Regions from separate parts of the Kocuria arenosa genome, predicted to be linked through region 4. Evidence: riboswitches for the same ligand, from Rfam matches in the RefSeq annotation. Region 4 holds a riboswitch; each other region holds the start of a gene.
What was found. A riboswitch is a leader RNA that binds a small molecule or an ion and turns the genes downstream of it on or off. The one in region 4 is predicted to bind S-adenosylmethionine.
Positions count from the first base shown of each region.

Region 1: it holds a riboswitch for S-adenosylmethionine, as region 4 does, so the genes downstream of both, ACFYE3_RS08910 (O-acetylhomoserine aminocarboxypropyltransferase/cysteine synthase family protein) here and ACFYE3_RS16350 (O-acetylhomoserine aminocarboxypropyltransferase/cysteine synthase family protein) in region 4, are expected to answer to the same signal.
Region 2: it holds a riboswitch for S-adenosylmethionine, as region 4 does, so the genes downstream of both, ACFYE3_RS11620 (MetQ/NlpA family ABC transporter substrate-binding protein) here and ACFYE3_RS16350 (O-acetylhomoserine aminocarboxypropyltransferase/cysteine synthase family protein) in region 4, are expected to answer to the same signal.
Region 3: it holds a riboswitch for S-adenosylmethionine, as region 4 does, so the genes downstream of both, ACFYE3_RS09320 (nuclease PIN) here and ACFYE3_RS16350 (O-acetylhomoserine aminocarboxypropyltransferase/cysteine synthase family protein) in region 4, are expected to answer to the same signal.

Region 1 covers NZ_JBHZTA010000004.1:120,375-125,048, forward strand. The annotation lists partial or broken gene ACFYE3_RS08905 (PLP-dependent transferase) at 1-165, opposite strand, end outside; gene ACFYE3_RS08910 (O-acetylhomoserine aminocarboxypropyltransferase/cysteine synthase family protein) at 167-1,471, opposite strand; SAM riboswitch class I at 1,477-1,589, opposite strand; gene ACFYE3_RS08915 (hypothetical protein) at 2,044-3,636, opposite strand; gene ACFYE3_RS08920 (ABC transporter ATP-binding protein) at 3,651-4,430, opposite strand; gene ACFYE3_RS08925 (GNAT family N-acetyltransferase) at 4,461-4,674, opposite strand, start outside.
Region 2 covers NZ_JBHZTA010000006.1:81,138-85,811, reverse strand. The annotation lists gene ACFYE3_RS11630 (GlsB/YeaQ/YmgE family stress response membrane protein) at 120-392, shown strand; gene dxr (1-deoxy-D-xylulose-5-phosphate reductoisomerase) at 523-1,797, shown strand; SAM riboswitch class IV at 1,842-1,958, shown strand; gene ACFYE3_RS11620 (MetQ/NlpA family ABC transporter substrate-binding protein) at 2,058-2,951, shown strand; gene ACFYE3_RS11615 (methionine ABC transporter ATP-binding protein) at 2,948-4,027, shown strand; gene ACFYE3_RS11610 (methionine ABC transporter permease) at 4,084-4,674, shown strand, end outside.
Region 3 covers NZ_JBHZTA010000004.1:201,787-206,460, forward strand. The annotation lists gene ACFYE3_RS09305 (cell division protein PerM) at 1-789, opposite strand, end outside; gene ACFYE3_RS09310 (glycosyltransferase family 4 protein) at 962-2,131, shown strand; gene ACFYE3_RS09315 (PIN domain-containing protein) at 2,135-2,518, opposite strand; gene ACFYE3_RS09320 (nuclease PIN) at 2,530-2,757, opposite strand; SAM riboswitch class IV at 2,771-2,896, opposite strand; gene ACFYE3_RS09325 (hypothetical protein) at 3,315-3,611, shown strand; gene cspE (transcription antiterminator/RNA stability regulator CspE) at 3,864-4,070, opposite strand; gene ACFYE3_RS09335 (DMT family transporter) at 4,284-4,607, opposite strand; gene ACFYE3_RS09340 (DMT family transporter) at 4,607-4,674, opposite strand, start outside.
Region 4 covers NZ_JBHZTA010000011.1:68,048-72,721, forward strand. The annotation lists gene ACFYE3_RS16340 (thiamine pyrophosphate-dependent enzyme) at 1-1,150, opposite strand, end outside; gene ACFYE3_RS16345 (Lrp/AsnC family transcriptional regulator) at 1,393-1,845, shown strand; SAM riboswitch class IV at 1,956-2,077, shown strand; gene ACFYE3_RS16350 (O-acetylhomoserine aminocarboxypropyltransferase/cysteine synthase family protein) at 2,116-3,444, shown strand; gene ACFYE3_RS16355 (cystathionine gamma-synthase) at 3,453-4,646, shown strand.

The DNA.
Region 1 (4,674 bases), on a different contig from region 4:
CACGTTGATGCCGTCCTGCACGAAGGTGCTGGTCTGGTACATCGGCGGCACGACCGCCCCGGTCAGCGGGTCCGGTGCCTGGCCGGCGTGCACCGCTATCGTGTTGAAGCCCCGACGGGCCGTCGGCGCAGTGTCCGTCTGTGCTGTGTCGTTCAGGAGGGTCATCTCAGCGCGCCTCCCCGGTCAGGGCCGAGGCCGGTACGGTGGCCAGCGCCCGGTCGAGGTCGGCGATCAGGTCCTCGGGACACTCCAGTCCGATGGACAGCCGGATCGTGGTCTCAGTGATGCCCGCGGCCCGGCGTTGGTTGGGGGTGAGCCGGCAGTGCGTCATGGTCGCCGGGTGGCTGACCAGGGAGCGCACGTCCCCGATGTTGGCCACGAGCTGGAACAGCTCCAGAGCGTCAATGAACGGGCCGATGGCCTCGGGGCCGGCGGCCAGGTCGAAGGAAAACACCGAGCCGGTGCCGTGCGGGAAGTCCCTCTCGGCGAGGGCGGCGCTGGGGTGTCCGGGGATCGCCGGGTGGTGGACGCGCCCGACGGTGGGGTGCCGGGCCAAGTGCTCGGCGACCGTTCGCGCGGTCTCCTCCTGCCGGGCGATGCGGACGGCGAGGGTCTCCAGGCCCTGGATGAACTGGGCGGCGCTGGCCGGGGCGAGGGAGGGGCCGAGGTCGTGCAGGAACTTGCTGCGCGCCAGCGCCAGGTAGGCGCCGCGGCCGTGCCGGTCGATGAGTGCCTGTCCGCCGTAGCGGGCCTTGGGCCGGGTCAGTTGGGGCCACCGCTCCGGGGCTGCGCCGTAGTCGAAGGTGCCGCCGTCCACGATCGCCCCGCCGAGGACGGCCCCGTGCCCGCCGATGAACTTCGTGGCGGAGTGCACCACCACGTCGGCACCATGTTCCAGTGGCCGGTACAGGACCGGCGTCGCCAAGGTGCTGTCCACCACGACCGGGACCCCGGAGGCGTGGGCGATGTCCGCCAGCGCCGGCAGGTCCGGCACGGTGGCCAGCGGGTTGGTGATGGACTCCAGGAAGAACGCGCGGGTGTCCGGCCGGATCGCCGCGCCCCAGGCCTGCGGGTCGGCCGGGTCGGCGAAAGTGACCTCGATGCCGAAGTCGGCGAAGGTGTCCGTCAGCAGGTCCACCGTCCCGCCGTAGAGCTGGCTGGAGGCGACCAAGTGCTTGCCGCCGTGGAGCAGGGTCAGCAGGGACAGCGCGACGGCGGCTTGTCCCGTGGCGGTGCCGATGGCCCCGATCCCGCCCTCCAGGGCCGCCAGTCGGTTCTCGAACACGGCGACCGTGGGGTTGCCCGTGCGGCTGTAGGTGAACCCGGGGGTCTCCAGCCGGAACATCGAGGCGGCCGTGGCGTGATCGGGGAAGCGGTAGGCCGCCGTCTGGTGGATGGGCACGGCCACCGGCCAGTAGGGGGCCTCGGGCTCGTAGCCGGCGTGGACCTGTTGGGTGGCGTGGTGATTCATTCGATCCTCCATCGGTCCTGGCGGTAGCACCGTGCCCGCCGGTCCCGGTGTCCCAGGGTCGGCTGACTGGTTGCTGCGGCGTCGTCGAGCCAGATCTCTCGGCCGCTCTGGATGGTGTGGTGCGCTCATCCCACTCGATGGACGGCTCTATAGTCCAACGGACGGTGGGGTCGGTTGTCACAAAACCACACGTCGGGACATCTTCGGGCCGGGCGGTCGCGCTCGGCCGACGTCGGGCCGGGTTTGTGACAGGTTGTGACGGCCGGCCGCCCGGCCCTCATCGTGGGCTCAGTGATGTCCCGGCGGAAGACCAGGGCGTCGTCGAGGGCGTTGTGCGCGGAGAAGATGACGCCCGCCTGGGGGTGGCGTCATCAACGGCGTGGTGAACGGCGTCAATTGGATCCCGGGAGCCGTGCACGGAGCCATCGGATTCGTCCTCCACCACCACAGGAGGGCTCTCCCCGGCCCCGCTCTTCGACCGTGGCAACCCGCGGCGTATGACCAACCCCTATCGCACTTCGTGAGCCTGGTAGGTGTGGTTCGGCTCGGCCGTGGCCCTCAGGATTTGGGCCTCAGTGTTTCCGGTCGGTGCTGATCGCCAGGGCCACGGCGGTGGCCGCCAGGGCGAGTGCGGCTACCAGGGCTGCCGGCCAGGTGGCGGGATGAAGCAGTACGGTGGCGGGTGCCGCGAGCAGGGCGGGCACCAGGATGAGCCCCCGGCTGTAGCCGATCAGCTGGGCTACGGGCACCGGTCCCAGGGGGGTGTCGATCGGGGGCTGGGTGTGGTCCGGTTCCGGGGCCAGAGCCCGGTAGAGGCCGACCGCGCCGATACCGGTCCCGACCACGGCACCGAGAAGCATCAGCTCTCCCCAGCTGGTGCCGGCCGCGAGCCCGGCCAGCAGTGCCACCGCGGCCAGGACCGCGGCGTTGAGCGCGCACGGGACCACCAGGTGCATCAGGGCGGCTGCGGTGGGGGCGATCGGGAGGTTCCGTTCGGCGGCGGCCCCGGCGCGCAGATCGGCCAGATAGGCCGTGCCGCGGCCCAGGCCCCGGTAGCCCACCAGCAGCAGCGCAGCCCAGCCGGCGAGCACCATGGTGTGGGCGAAGGCGTCCAGCAGCACCACGGTCAGCCCGAGGTCCACGGCCAGCCCGGCCCGCCACCGGCTGGTCCGCAGGGCGGTGAGCGAGGCGAACAGCACCACCGTGCGCGGCCCGGACACCCAGCCCGGTGTGCTCCCCGGCAGTCCCCGCACCCCGGTCACCGTGGCCGGGGCCAAGGCGGCGGTCAGGTCCTGGGCCGACAGCAGGGACACGGCGTTGCTCAGGTGCCGGGTCCGCGCCCCGGCCGCCCGCAGCTGCACCCCGTCCAGGGTCCGGGCCCGCCGCAGCGCCCAGACCCAGAACAGCCCGGCCACCACCGCCAGTGCGCCTGCGACTGCCCCGGCCCACAGGGGCGGCACGACATCCCAGCGGCCGGTGGCCCCGTCCCGGGTCCCGGACAGCACGACCAGGACAGCCCCCAGGGCCAGGAACCAGCCCGCCCAGGGGCGGGACCGCGGCGGCGTTCGCGCCCCGCCGGCGGTCTGGGCCCAGACCGCGACCCCGACGGCGCTGACCCCCAGGCCGGCCCAGCACACCAGCTGCGCTACCGCTTCCCACCACGGCATACCCCACCCGGCCGTCAGCCCGGTGCCCCGCAGCAGCAGCAGGCCGGTGCCACCGAACAGCGCCCCGGCCGCAGCCGCCACCCACAGCATCCGGCGCACACTGCGGATCGGTTCCTGCGCCCCGGCCCCGGGCAGCGGCAACACCCATACCGCCCGCTCCGGGGACACCCCCACCGGTCCCAGCCCGCGCAACAGGTCCACGGCACCGACCCAGGCCACCCCGAGCAGCACGGCGACTCCGAGCACCGGCGCCCCGGCGCCTACCCAGGCGGCCGCCGGGCGGTGCAGCATCCCGCCGGGGGAACCGGCGGCCACCAGATCCGCCAACGAGGCCCCGAGACCCAGGACCGCGGCGACCGCCCAGGCCACCAGCACCACCGTGACGAAGAGCCCGGTGTACGCATCGACGAACCGATCCGCACCTCGAGCCCGGCCTCGGGTCCGGGCGCGGGCTGCTCGCAGGAACACCTCGATCTCGGCGGCCCCGGCAGGCTTCACGCCGGCACCGGCCGTCACGACTGGCCCTCCCGTTGCGGAGCAGGCACGACCGGTGCCAGGGCACCGCTGGAGTCGATGGTCAGCACGGTGGTGCCCACCGTGGCCGCCAGCGACGCGTCGTGCGTGGCGATCAACAACCCCGCCCCCGACTGCCGGGCAGCGACCAGACGATCGGCCAAACGAGCACGCATCAGCGCGTCCAGGCGCTGTTCGGGCTCATCGAGCACCAGCAGCTCGAACGGGCGGATCAGTGCCGCGGCCAGCAGCGCCCGCCGGCGCTGCCCCGAGGACAGGGCGAACGGCGAGGCGTCCACCCGGTCCTGTAGCCCGAACTCGGCCACCGCCTCGGCGGCCACCACCGGGGCCTCGGCCACCCCGTGACCGCGCAGCACCAGTTCCAGGTGATGCCCCACCGACACCCCGGGCAAAAACGCGTCCTCGTCGAACAGGCAACTCACCGCCCGGCGGTAGACCAGCGAGTTCTCCACCACCGGCCCGCCCTTCAGCCACCGCTCCCCGCTCACCGGAGCCTGCTGGCCCACGGCCGTGCGCAGCACCGTTGACTTGCCCGCCCCATTGGCCCCGCGCAGTACCACCGCCTCCCCCGCACTCACCTCGAAGCTGACCCCGGCGGTCACCGGCACCCCGGCATAACCACACACCAACGCACGAACCGACAGGACGGCGACGGAACTCACGGACAAGGAGCTTTTCAACGGCGACACGGCCACCTCATTCTTCCCCGGCGCCACCGCCTGCAGATCCCCCACCGGCCGGATATCTGACACCGCCATGACCCAGCACCGACCCCGGTTGCGTTGTCTTCAGGGCGTCGGCCTACGGAGGGTCCCGCTCTGGGCCGGAGCTGGAAATACGCTCCAGCGCGCGAGCTTCTCGGTGAGGCTGAGCCGGACGGTGGGCCATTCCCGATCGATCACCGAGAACACGACGACATCGCGCACGGTCCCGTCACGCCACAGGTCGTGATTGCGCAGCACCCCGTCCTGCTTCGCCCCGAGACCGGCGATGGCGGCCCGG
Region 2 (4,674 bases), on a different contig from region 4:
AACAGACAGGCGGCTGACCGTCGGCTAGGGTGATGGACAGAAGCAACCTCAGAGTATTCCAGGGATACTCGCCGGTTGCGTACAATGAAAGTCCCTCCCGGGACGGATAAGGAGCCATCATGGGAATCATCAGCTGGATCATCCTCGGCCTCATCGCCGGCGCCCTCGCCAAGCTCATCATGCCGGGCAGCCAGGGCGGCGGCATCATCGTCACCATCGTCCTCGGCATCGTCGGGGCCCTCCTCGGAGGCTTCCTGGGCTCGCTGATCGGCATCGGGGACCTGGAGTCCGCGTTCGACATCGGCACCATCATCACCGCCGTCGTGGGAGCCCTCATCGTGCTCTTCATCTGGGGCGCGGTCTCCGGCCGCAAGGGTCGCGCCACGCGCTGACCCGACCCCGTCGGTCGCCGAGGCCCCGTCCACCGTTTCCGGTGGACGGGGCCTCGGTCCGTCCCGGGCCGGGCACCCCGGCCCGCCGGAGGCGCGGGACCGGGGACGCCGGCTGGGGGATACTGGGGCCATGACGCCCCCCGCCTCCCCTCCACGCGCCCGCCCGACGCCCGAGCTGAGCGCGCTGGCCGCCGCAGGTCCCCGCAGGATCAGCGTCCTCGGCTCGACCGGCTCGATCGGCACCCAGGCGCTCGACGTCGTGCGGGCCGCCCGCGGGCTCGAGGGCGCGGCCCCGTTCACCGTGGTCGCCCTCGCCGCCGGAGCACGCCATCTCGAGCTGCTCGCCGACCAGGCCGTCGAGACCCGCGCCGCGGTCGTGGCGACCAGCGGCACCGGTCAGGACGCCGCCCGGCTGGCCCGTCTGATCGCGGAGCGGGCCGCGGCCGCCGGGGCGGCGGGCTACCGCCCCGGCATCGAGCACGGGCCCGGTGCGGCGTCCGCGGCCGCCGCACATCCCGGCGCGGATCTCGTGCTCAACGGCATCACCGGCTCCATCGGGCTCGCCCCCACGCTGGCGGCGCTGCGGGCCGGGCATAAGCTCGCGCTGGCGAACAAGGAGTCGCTGATCGCCGGCGGCGCCCTCGTGAAGGCCGCCGCCGCGGCCACCGGGGACCCGGACGCCCTGATCCCCGTGGACTCCGAGCACTCGGCGCTGGCGCAGGCGCTGCGCGGCGGCACCGCCGGAGAGGTCGACCGGCTCGTGCTGACGGCCTCCGGCGGACCGTTCCGCGGCCGGTCCCGCGCGGAGCTGGAGTCGGTCACGCCGCAGGACGCGTTGCGCCACCCGACCTGGGACATGGGCCTGATGGTGACGACGAACTCGGCGTCCATGGTGAACAAGGCCCTCGAGGTGCTCGAGGCCCACCTGCTCTTCGACGTCCCCCTCGAGCGCATCGACGTGGTGGTCCACCCCCAGTCGGTCGTGCACTCCATGGTCCAGTTCGTGGACGGCTCCACCCTCGCCCAGGCCTCGCCCCCGGACATGCGCCTGCCCATCGCCCTCGGCCTGGCCTGGCCCCACCGGGTGCCCGGCGCCGCCCGGCCGTGCGACTGGACGCGCGCCACGGAGTGGACCTTCGAGCCCCTCGACCCGGTGGCGTTCCCGGCCGTCGAGCTCATCAAGGCGGCGGGGGAGCGGGGCGGGACCTTCCCCGCCGTGTTCAACGCGGCCAACGAGGAGGCGGTGCACGCCTTCCACGACGGCCGGATCCGGTTCCCCGCCATCGTGGACACGGTCGAGGCGGTGCTGGGCGAGCACGACGACGGCGGCCCGCTGGAGCTCGAGGCCGTGCTGGCGGCCGAGCGCTGGGCCCGCCACCGGGCCCGCGAGGTCCTCGCCCGCTGACGGGACGGGAGCCGCCCCCGCCGCACGTGCTAGTGTGTCGGGCGGATGACGAGTCCCAGCGCGAAGCCCTGGCTTGCTGGGCGGCAACCCTCTCCCGTAGTGGGGTGCCCCAGGTGAACCATCCGGCACCGGCCATCGACGGCCGGCGGCAAGTACGGTCCGACCGCGCACGCGCCCTCCGGCGCGCCCTCGACCGTGGCCGCCGGACCCACGGCGCCGGTCGAGACCTCGGACACCCCGGACCCACGGAAAGGCACCACATGCGATCGCAGCGCCTCCCCCTCCTCGCCCTGGCCACGACCCTCGGCCTCACCCTCACCGCCTGCGGCGGCTCCGGCGGGGAGTCCTCCGGCGAGGGCGCCCTCGCCGACGGCAAGGTCACCATCGGCGTCGTCGGCTCCCACCCGACCCACGACGTCCTCCAGCAGCTGGCCGAGGAGCAGGGCGTCACCGTCGAGTACGTCGACTTCTCCGACTACAACCAGCCCAACCCGGCCACCGAGTCCGGCGACGTGGACATGACCTGGTTCCAGCACGTCCCCTTCCTCGCGGACTACAACAACTCCGCCGGTGGCTCGATCACCCCCATCGGCTCGACGTCGATCTACCCGCTGGGCCTGTACTCCAACGAGCACGACTCCGTGGAGCAGTTCCAGGAGGGCGACGAGATCGCCGTGCCCAACGACGCCGTGAACCTCTCCCGGGCCCTGCTCGTGCTCGAGTCCGCCGGCCTCGTCGAGCTGACCAGCGACACCCTCATCCCCACGGAGCTCGACGTCGACACCGAGGCCTCGAAGGTGCGGGTCACCCCGGTCTCCGCGGAGCAGACGGTGCTCTCCCTCGACTCGGTGGCCGGCTCGGTGATCAACAACGACTTCCTCGCCCGCGCGGACATCGACCCGAAGTCCGCACTGGCCCAGGACGACCCGGAGGCGGAGGGCTCGCGCGCCTACGTCAACCTGTTCACCACGACGGAGGAGCTCGCCGACGACGAGACCCTCCGGCAGGTCGCGGACCTCTACCACGAGCAGGCCGTGATCGACGCCGAGATGCAGGAGACCAAGGACACCGCCGTGCCGCTGCAGCTGGAGCCGGAGGAGCTCCAGGAGCTGACCACCCGCTACCAGCAGGAGCTGAAGGACCAGGAGCAGTGAGCGCGGCGGTCCCCGCCGGGCCGTCCGCCACCGGGCGCCCGGACGAGGTGCTCGTCTCCTTCCGCAACGTCTCCAAGACCTTCCGCACCGGCTCGGGGCGCGCGGCGCGCGAGGTGGTGGCGGTCGACGACGTCAGCCTCGACGTCCGCCGCGGCGAGATCTTCGGGGTGATCGGCTACTCCGGGGCGGGCAAGTCCACCCTCGTGCGCCTCATCAACGGGCTCGAGCCCGTGTCCTCGGGGTCCCTGACCGTGGAGGGCTTCGAGGTGGCCGGGCGGCGCGAGACCGAGCTGGCGCCGGTCCGGCAGGAGATCGGCATGATCTTCCAGCAGTTCAACCTCTTCACCTCCCGCACCGTCGCCGGCAACGTCGAGTACCCGCTCAAGCGGGCCGGCTGGCCGAAGGAGGAGCGCCGGGCCCGGGTGGCCGAGCTGCTCGAGTTCGTGGGCCTGTCCGCGCGCGCCGGCAACTACCCGGAGCAGCTCTCCGGCGGGCAGAAGCAGCGCGTGGGCATCGCCCGCGCCCTGGCCACCAGCCCGAAGCTGCTCCTGGCCGACGAGTCGACGAGCGCCCTCGACCCGGAGACCACGCAGGAGGTGCTGCAGGTGCTGCAGCGGGTCAACCGGGAGCTGGGCATCACGATCGTGATCATCACCCACGAGATGGACGTGGTCCGGGCGATCGCCGACCGCGTGGCCGTGATGCAGGACGGGAAGGTCGTGGAGCACGGCTCCACCGTGGACATCTTCGCCCGGCCCCGCACCGAGACCGCCCGCCGCTTCGTCTCCTCCGTCCTGCACTCGGTGCCCGACGCCCGCGAGGTGGAGCGGCTGCGCCGCGCCCACCGCGGGCGCCTGGTGATCGTGGACGTCGGCGACGGCGTGGACATCGGCGGGGTGCTCTCCGACGGCGCCGCCCGCGGTGTCCGCTTCACCATCGCCTACGGCGGGATCAGCGTGCTCCAGGAGCAGTCGTTCGGGTCGCTGACCTTCGAGCTGACCGGCGAGGACACGGACGTGCAGGCCGTGGTCGACGCGATGTCCCGCATCACGACCCTGAGAGAGGTGGCCGCGTGAACGACTGGTCCGTCCTGGGACCCGAGCTGCTGTCCGCGCTCGGGGAGACCCTCTACATGGTGGCCGTCACGCTGCTGCTCGCCGGTCTGCTCGGCCTGCTCGTGGGCGTGGGCCTCTACGTCACCCGCCGGGGCAACATCCTGGAGCACCGGGCGGTGCACGAGGGCCTCAACCTCGTGGTGAACTTCGTCCGGCCGATCCCGTTCATCATCCTGCTCGCCGCGCTCGGACCGGTGACCCAGGGAGTCGTCGGGACGCGGCTGGGACCCAACGCGGCGATCTTCGCGATGACCATCGGGGCGATGTTCGCGGTGGCTCGCATCGTCGAGCAGAACCTGATGAGCGTGGACCCCGGCGTCGTCGAGGCGGCCCGTTCGATGGGGGTCTCCCGGGCCGGGATCATCACCACGGTGATCCTGCCCGAGGCGCTGGGCCCCCTGGTGCTCGGCTACACCTTCCTCGTCATCGGCATCACGGACATGTCCGCGATGGCCGGGGCCATCGGCGCCGGCGGCTTGGGCGACTTCGCCCTGCGCCTGGGCTACCAGCGGTTCAACGACGAGGTCACGTGGGCGGCCGTCGCCGTCATCGTGGTCCTGGTCCAGCTCGTGCAGGTGGTGGGCAACCGGCTGGCCCGCCGGATCCTG
Region 3 (4,674 bases), on a different contig from region 4:
GCCCGCGCCCGTGGCCCAGGCCAGGGCGTAGACCGCGAGGTTGGGCAGGTAGCCGAGCTGGAGCCCCGTCAGCGCGGTGTCCCCCGGCACGCCGGTGCCGAGCCGCTGGTAGACGCCCACCACGTCGTTCCAGTTCCAGAACAGGGCGGCGGCGAGCAGGGCCGCCCCGGCCCCGACCCCGGCGACGGCCGCGACGAAGCCGGCGCGCAGCACCGCCCACACGTAGGACCCGGCCCAGCGGGAGTACTGGCTCGTGCGCTCGACCCACGCGGCGGCGTTGACGCCGATCAGCCCCGGCAGCGACCGGGAGACCCGGTACGCGCCCACGAACCCTCCCAGGGCCACGGGGACGAGCGGGAAGACGGCGGCCGCGGCCGGGCTCGCCGAGACCTCCCCTCCGCCGAACAGCAGCGCGGCCGCGGCGCCGAACGCGGAGTAGGCGGCCAGGCCGCTGAGGTACGGCTGCCAGAACTGGCCCTCCCAGCAGGCGCGCGCCAACCGACTGCCGGCGTGCCACGCGAGCGCGAACGGGACCAGGGTCAGCCCGAGCGGGACGAGGTTGAGCGTCCCGCTGGTCGCGGGCAGCCCCGCACCCGGGTCCAGGGCCACCTGGAGCGGTGTGAGGTGGGCGAGCAGCCACACGTGACCGGAGAGCACGAACCCGCCGGTCAGACCGAGGGTGTCGAAGCCGTCGGCGAGCCACACCATGAGGACGCTCAGGAGGACCAGCAGGTAGGACACCACGGCCACGGAGCCGAGTTCCAGCACGCCCTGCAGCCACAGCGGCATCGGCACACCCCTGCGGTCGGGGCGTGCAGCGGGGGAAGAAGAGCCAAGGGAGTTCATCACCGCCCATCCTCCCACGCCCGCGCGGCGCCCCGGCAGAGGCTTCACGGCGCCTTCACCGGCGGGCCACGCCCCGCTCGCCGTCCGGTCGCCCGGTCCGGGCAGGCTCGGGCCCATGAGAGTCGCCGTGGTCGCCGAGCAGTTCCTCCCCCACCTGAACGGAGTCACCCACTCGGCGCTGCGGGTCGTCGAGCAGCTGGTCGCCGGGGGGCACGACGTCGTCGTCGTGGCGCCGTCCTACGACCCCGCGCCGCTCGGGCGCCTCGCGGAGGAGGTCGTCGAGGACCTCGACGGGGTGCCGGTGCACCGGCTGCCCGCCGTGCCGCTCACCGGCTACCCCGCTGTGCGGGTGGCCGGCGGGACCGTGGCGCGGGTGCGCCGGCAGCTGGAGCGCTTCCGGCCGGACGTGGTCCACGTGGCCTCCCCGTTCGTGCTGGGCCGCCGGGCGATCCTGGCGGCCCAGCAGCTCGGGGTGCCGTGCGTGGCGGTCTACCAGACGGACGTGCCCGGCTACGCGGCCAAGTACGGGGCGCCGTTCCTCGAGCAGCTCCTGTGGGGGCACGTGCGCTCCATGCACAACCTCGCGACGCTCACGCTCGCGCCGTCCACCTCGGCGGTCCGGCAGCTCACCGAGCACGGCGTCCGGGACGTGCACCTGTGGCGGCGCGGGGTGGACACCACCCGCTTCTCCCCGCGGCACCGGGACGAGCAGTGGCGGCGGGAGGTCGGCGGCGGCCGGCGGATCGTCGGCTACGTGGGCCGGATCGCACCGGAGAAGCAGGTCGAGGACCTCTCCGCGGTCGCGGACCTGCCCGGCACGCGCCTGGTGGTCGTGGGCTCGGGGCCGGAGGAGGACGCCCTGCGCCGCCGGCTCCCGCAGGCCCACTTCACCGGCCGCCGCAGCGGCGCGGACCTCGCGCGCATCATGGCCTCCTTCGACGTGTTCGTCCATCCCGGCGAGTTCGAGACGTTCTGCCAGACGATCCAGGAGGCCATGGCCTCCGGGGTGCCGGTCGTCGCGACCGGCCGGGGCGGGCCCCTCGACCTCGTGGACCGGTCCCGCACCGGCTGGCTCTATCCCCCGGGCGACCTCGGGGCGCTGCGCGGTCACGTGACCGATCTCCTGGGCGACGAGGCGAAGCGGGCCGCGTTCGGCGTCGCGGCGCACGCCGCGGTCCAGGGCCGGACGTGGGACGTGCTGGTCGGGCAGCTGCTCGAGCACTACGAGAGTGCTGTGGCGCTCTCGGGGCAGGGGCGAGGCCGGCGCCACCGCCGGGCCGCCTGAGGGCTACCGCCGCGCGGGGGACGCGTCCAGCACGGAGGCCCCGGTACCGGCGTACCGCCCCGGCTCCGCGGTCAGCACGGTCAGCCCGTGCACCAGGGCCGTGGCGGCGGTGAGCCCCGCGAGCGGGTCGGCCGCCCCTGACGCGCCCAGCGCGCCCCAGGCCCGGGCCACGGCGGCGTCGACCGGCAGCACCCGGCCCGGGAAGCGCAGCTCGAGCTGCTCCGCCCACAGCATCTCGTCGGGCCGCTCGGCGAGCAGCTCGCCGAGCACGGTGGCCGGGAGGAAGAGCCGCCGGTGACCGTGCCGGCGCAGGACCTCGGCCAGCTCGGGGCAGCGCTCCGGGGTGCGCACCCCCAGCAGCACGGAACGGTCCAGGAGGAGGTCCACGGCGACGGGCCTCAGGCCGCGGCGGCGAGCTCCCCGCGGGCCGGAGCCAGCAGGAAGTCCACGAACTCGGCGCGGATCTGCACCACGCGGGCGTAGTCCTCGAGGCTCATGGCGGAGGCGCTGATCGCCGGGACGCCCGGCGTCGGGTCGTTGGGGACGGAGTCCCTCGGTGCCGGGACGCTCGGGGAGGCCTCGGAGGCGCCCGCGCGGGCGACGGCAGGGTGGCGGGGGTCGGACATGACCGGGATCCTTCGTGCGCTCTTGCTCGCACCGGGTACCGCTGCTGCGGCGATGCGAGCCGCTTCGTCATCCGAACCACCCGTGAACATGGGGTTGGTGCCCGGTCAAGTCGGAGCTTGCCGACCGGGTCTCTTGAAGCTTCCTCCATTGAACCACACCGGCGGAACCGCATCTGCGCGCGGCGTCCCGGGGGATTCCGGGGCCACCCTCCTGTGCGCCGGTCTTCCCCGGAGCGTCACCGCTCCGACACCTCGACGACACATCGATGCGCTGGAATGGGCCTCGAACAACCGGGGACGGCGCCGGCGACGGCCCCGAGCATTACGCTTCGGTGACACAACTCACGACTCGCCTGTCGTGGTGTCGGAGCAGCGGGGTAGCCTGAACCTGCTTCTCGAGATGCGGCGTCCACGTGCTCGACCGGAGATCGACGATCCCCGACGAGTCCGGGAAGGGGCTCCGACCCGCTGCGCGCCAACCCGATGTTCCCGGGTGGATCGGATGACGAAGCGGCGGGCAACGCCATCGGATGCCTGCAAGAACGTCAGGAGAAAACATGACCATGTCCGAAGAAAGAACAGCCATCACCACCGACCAGCGCGAGGAGTGGATCGACGTGACCGTCACCGCCCTCCCCGATCTGCACCTCGTCCGGCTCACGTCGACCGACGGGGACGTGCAGGAGTACCTGAGCCCTGAGGCCGACGACCTCGCCGCCGCGGCGGAGCACACGGAGGGAACCGCGCAATGGTGCGCCAAGTACCGCCAGCTCCTCGTTCCCGGAGCCCTCGCGGCGACCGGACGGCACCCGTTCTTCAAGCTCCACCCCTCATCCCTCCCGATGTCGGCCTAGCCGGCGGACGGGACACGACGGAGGCCGCAGCCCAACGGGCTGCGGCCTCCGTCGTGCGAGGGCGGAACCGTGCGGGAGCGGAACCGTGCAGGGTTGGAACCGTGCGGGGTCGGAACCGCGCGAGGACGTGCCACGGTGCGGAACGTCCTGCCCCGGTGCCGGGTGGCCGGTGGCGTACGACGACAGAACCGCCGGCGGGCGGAGCCCGACGACGGTTCTGGAGGATCAGCGGGCCGGGGCCCGCGGGGATCCTTAGGAGATGACGTTGATGTTCGCAGCCTGGGGGCCCTTGGGGCCGTCCTGGGTCTCGAACTCGACGCGGTCGTTCTCGTTCAACGAGCGGAAGCCGTTCGAGTTGATCGCGGAGAAGTGGGCGAAGACGTCCTTGGAGCCGTCCTCGGGGGTGATGAAGCCGAAGCCCTTGTCAGCGTTGAACCACTTGACGATACCGGTAGTCATGGGAGACCTGATCCTTCATGAGATGAACGTTTCCCGACGTTCGAGAAACACAACAGTTGTGATGCATGGAAAACGTCTTCTCAGAAAAACTGCTGCACCCGAGTGGGCCGAACTGCTTGAAAGACAAAAACGAACCTCAACAACTGCGAACCACTCTACACGAGATCCGGCGCCCTGCCACCCGGGCGGTGCCGGGGCCCCGCCAGGAGCCGCTCAGGCCGGCGAGGCGCCCAGCTCGATCAGGAGCACTCCGCCGACGATGAGGGCCACCCCCGCCGCCGTCACCCAGGTGAACGGCTCCCGGAACAGCAGCCGGCCGGCGAGCGCCGTCAGCGCCACCCCGGTGGCCGACCAGATCCCGTAGGCGACCCCGAGCGCCATGCCCTCGGCCAGGGCGAGACTCAGGCACGTGAACGCCACCAGGTAGCCGGCGACCACGGCGGCGTACCAGCGGGGACGGCCCCGGGCGGCCATCCGCAGGGAAAGGGTCCCGGCGACCTCGGTGAGGATCGCGACGGTGAGGAAGAGCCAGGCCATCAGCCGCCCCGCTCCTTCCGCCGGGCAGGGCTGTGTGAGCCGATCTCCACGCAGAGCACACCGGCCA
Region 4 (4,674 bases):
GCTCGGCGGCCAGGAACTGCTCCTGCTCGGCGAGCTGCGGGGTCTGCTCGGTGTAGACGTGACGGAACAGCTCGAGCGGGTCGATCTCCACGTCGGCGTTCATGCCGTCGCGCAGCACCGTGGCGACGTCCTCGGCGGCGGCGGCGATGCGCTGCTCCGCCACGTCGTCGAGCACGCCCTCGGCGCCGAGGTAGGCGCGCATCCGCGTCACCGGGTCCTTGGCGATCCACTCCTGCACCTCGGCGTCGTCCCGGTAGCGCGTGGCGTCGTCGGCGTTGGTGTGCGCCTGCATGCGGTAGGTGTGCGCCTCGACGAGGAGGGGCTCGGACTCGGAGCGCGCCAGGTCCACGGCGCGGCGCAGGGTGGCGAGCAGCGCCACGAGGTCGTTGCCGTCCACGCGCTCGCCGGCCATGCCGTAGCCGACCGCCTTGTGGGCGAGGCTCGGGGCCGCGGACTGCTGGGACAGGGGCACGGAGATCGCGTAGCCGTTGTTCTGCACGAAGAACACGACCGGCAGCTTGAACACGGCCGCGAAGTTCAGGGCCTCGTGGAAGTCGCCCTCGCTGGTGGCGCCGTCGCCGCACATCGCCAGGACCACGGTGTCCTCGCCGCGCAGCTTGGCGGCGTGGGCCACGCCCACCGCGTGCAGCAGCTGGGTGGTGAGCGGGGTGGACTGGATGCCCACGCAGCGCTCGTACGGGTCGTAGCCGCCGTGCCACTCGCCGCGGAAGATCGCCATGACCTGCATCGGGTCCACGCCCTTGGTCATCACCGCCACGGTGTCCCGGTAGGTGGGGAACAGCCAGTCGCCCTCCTCGAGGCACAGGGCGGCCGCCACCTGGCAGGCCTCCTGGCCGTGGCTGGACGGGTAGACGGCCATCCGGCCCTGGCGGACCAGGGCGGAGTTTTGGTCGTTGACCCGCCGCCCGACCACCAGCTTCTCGTAGGCCTCCAGCAGGACGTCCCGGGCGGGCAGCGGGTACTCGTGGCCGGGGCCGGTGCCCTGCTCCTCGGGGGCGAGCAGCCTCCCGCTCGGGTCGACCATGCGGATCTCGCCGCGGGCCGGGAGCATGTACTGCTCCGGCGTGATGCCGAAGGTCTGGGAGGCCCGGAGGATGGGGTCCCCGGGGGTCTCGACGGTCTGGCTCATGGTGTCCCCTCGGTCGGTCCCCGGTCCGCTCGCGGGCCCGGGGAGGCAGGAAGGCTGGTGCAGCTCTGTCTCCCCAGTATGGGAACCCGGCATGGTTCGTATCCACAGAACCGGGAAAATGCAGAAGACTGAGACAGACAGTGCACTGTGCGTGGACGAAATGTTCTAGTGTGGCGTGGAGCACACGCATTCGTCCGGCGCGTTCCGGACGCTGCGACCGACCCGCCGCGAAGGAGCCCGCCGTGCCCTCGACGCCCGTGACGCTGGACGAGACCGACCGGAAGATCCTCGCGGAGCTGTCCCGGGACGCCCGGCAGTCGGTGACCGCGATCGCCGCGGCCGTGCACGTCTCCCGCGCCCACGCCTACGCCCGGATCAACCGGCTCCGGGACGAGGGGGTGATCCTGCGCTTCAGCACCGTGATCGACCCGGTGCGGGCGGGCCTGCAGGCCTCCGCCTACGTGACGCTCAAGCTCCAGCAGAACACCTGGCGGGAGCTGTGCGCCCAGCTCCGGGCGATCCCGGCCGTGCACCACATCGCCCTGGTGGGCGGGAACTTCGACGTCATGCTCCTCGTGCGGGCCGTGGACACCGTGCACCTGCGCCAGGTCATCTTCGAGCACGTCCAGCAGCTGCCCGGCGTGGTGGACACCCAGACGTTCCTGATCTTCGAGGACATCGACACGCGGGCCTGACGCCCGGGCCCGGCACGTCCGCCGCGCACGGCCGGCGTCATGAACCGTCACGGTCGTCATCTTCCGTCGCGGAGGGACACCCACTACCTCTGCGCATAGTGTTGTTCCAGCTTCACGAGACGTGACCGCCAAGCTCCGACTTGGTCACGCACCAACCCCATGCTCATTGGGTGGTTCGGATGAGGAAGCGGCCTGCATCTTCCGCGGCGTGCCCACCGGGCCGGCGCGGATGACCGGTGCGGGTAAGAGCAAGCGCACAGGAGCAGCGCCATGTCCACCCCCGTGACCGACCACGACCTCGCGACCCGGCAGATCCACGCCGGCACCCACGACCAGGTCACCCAGCGCACCCTGACGGTGCCGATCTACCAGACCGCGGCGTTCGAGTTCCCGGACTACGAGGCGGCCCGGCAGATGTTCGCGCAGACCCGGGCGGGCTTCACCTACACCCGCACCGGCAACCCCACGGTGGCCGTGCTCGAGCAGCGGATCAGCGACCTCGAGGGCGGCGCGGGCGCCGTGGCGACCGGCTCCGGGCAGTCCGCCGTGGCCGTCGCGCTGCTGGCACTGCTCGGCCAGGGCGCCGGCAAGCACCTCGTGGCCTCCGAGAAGCTCTACGGCGGGACGGTGGACCTCCTCACCGACTCCTTCGCGGACTACGGCATCGAGGTCTCCTTCGTGGACCCCACCGCCCCGGGGGCGTGGGCCGCGGCCGTGCGCCCCGACACCCGCGCGTTCCTGCTCGAGTCCATCGGCAACCCCCTGGCCACCCTCCCGGACCTGCCCGGGATCGCCGACGTCGCCCGGGCCGCCGGGGTGCCCGTCGTCGTCGACAACACCCTCGCGTCCCCGGCCCTGTACCGGCCGCTGGAGAAGGGTGCCGACATCGTGGTGCACTCGGCCACCAAGTTCCTGGGCGGGCACGGCAACGCGCTCGCCGGGGCGGTCGTGGACGGCGGGACCTTCGACTGGTCCGCGCGGCCCGACAAGTGGCCGCAGTTCACCCGGGCCCGCGCCCGCTGGGGAGGGCTGAGCCTGGTCGACAAGTGCGCCGGGGCCAGCCCCTACCTGCACCTCGTCCGCGCCAAGTACGTGCACGACCTCGGGACCACGCTGTCCCCGTTCAACGCCAGCCAGATCCTGCAGGGCACCGAGACCCTGGACCTGCGCGTGGCCCGCCACACGGCCTCCGCGCTGGAGGTGGCCGAGTTCCTGGCGGAGCACCCCGCCGTCGCCCGCGTCCACCACCCCGGCGTGCCCGGGGACCCGGGCGCCGGGATCGCGGTCCGCGACTTCCCGCGCGGGACCGGCTCCGTGTTCTCCTTCGACCTCGCCGCCCCGGACGACGCCGTGGGCCCGTTCATCGACGCGCTGCGGCTGTTCAAGCTGGTCGCCAACATCGGCGACACCCGCAGCCTCGTGGCCCACCCGGCGGCGATGACGCACTGCCGCCTGACCCCCGAGCAGCGCCGGGCCGGCGGGATCGCCGAGACCACGATCCGGCTGTCGATCGGCCTCGAGTCCCCCCAGGACCTCGTGGCCGACCTCGGCCAGGCCCTCGACACCGTCGTCGCCACCGTCCAGACCTCCCGGAAGTGAGCACCGCCATGACGTCCTCCACCGAGACCCGCACCCGCCACCGGGGCTTCACGACCACCGCCGTCCACGCCGGCCAGGAGCCCGACCCGCTGACCGGGGCGGTCATCCCGCCGATCTACCAGACCTCCACGTTCGCCCAGGACGGGATCAACGTGCTGCGCGCCGGGCACGAGTACAGCCGCGGCTCCAACCCCACCCGCAGCGGCTTCGAGGAGCAGCTCGCGGCCCTGGAGCGCGGCGAGCGCGGGTTCGCGTTCGCCTCGGGGATCGCCGCCGAGGACGCCCTGCTGCGCGCGGTGCTGCGCCCGGGCGACCACATCGTGCTCGGCGCCGACGGCTACGGCGGCACCAACCGGCTGATCACCACGGTCCTCGCCCCGTGGGAGATCGCGCACACGCCCGTGGAGATCACGGACCTCGACGCGGTCCGCGCGGCCGTGCGGCCCGGCGCCACGAGGGTGCTGTGGCTCGAGACGCCGTCCAACCCGCTGCTCGGCATCGCCGACGTCGCGGCCTGGGCGCAGCTGGCCCGGGACGCTGGGGCGCTGCTCGTCGTCGACAACACCTTCGCGTCCCCGTACCTGCAGAACCCCCTCGAGCTCGGCGCGCACGCCGTGGTGCACTCCACCACCAAATACATCGGCGGGCACTCCGACGTGCTCGGCGGCGCCGTGGTCGTCGGGACGGCCGAGTGGCGGGGCGCCCCGCTCACGGAGGCGGTCGGCTTCCAGCAGTTCGCCGCCGGCGCCGTGGCGGGCCCTCAGGACAGCTACCTGGCCGCCCGCGGGCTCAAGACCCTGAGCCTGCGGATGGAGCGCCACCAGGACAACGCGCAGCGGATCGCCGAGTGGCTCCTCGAGCGCCCGGAGGTCTCGCGGGTGCTCTACCCGGGGCTGCCCGAGCACCCCGGCCACGCGCTCGCCGCCGTGCAGATGCGCGGCTTCGGCGGGATGGTCTCCTTCCGGCTCGCCGGCGGGGAGGCCGCGGCCCGCGCGGTGGCGGAGGGCACCCGGCTGTACTCGCTGTCGGTGAGCCTGGGCGGGGTGGAGTCCCTGATCTGCTACCCCTCGGAGATGACGCACGCCTCCGTCCGGGGCACCGCGCTGGCCGTGCCCGTGGACCTGGTGCGGCTCTCGGTGGGCATCGAGGACGTCGAGGACCAGCTGGAGGACCTCGACCGCGCGCTCGCCGACGTCTCCTGACCCGGCGGCCCGCCGCGGACGGCACTAT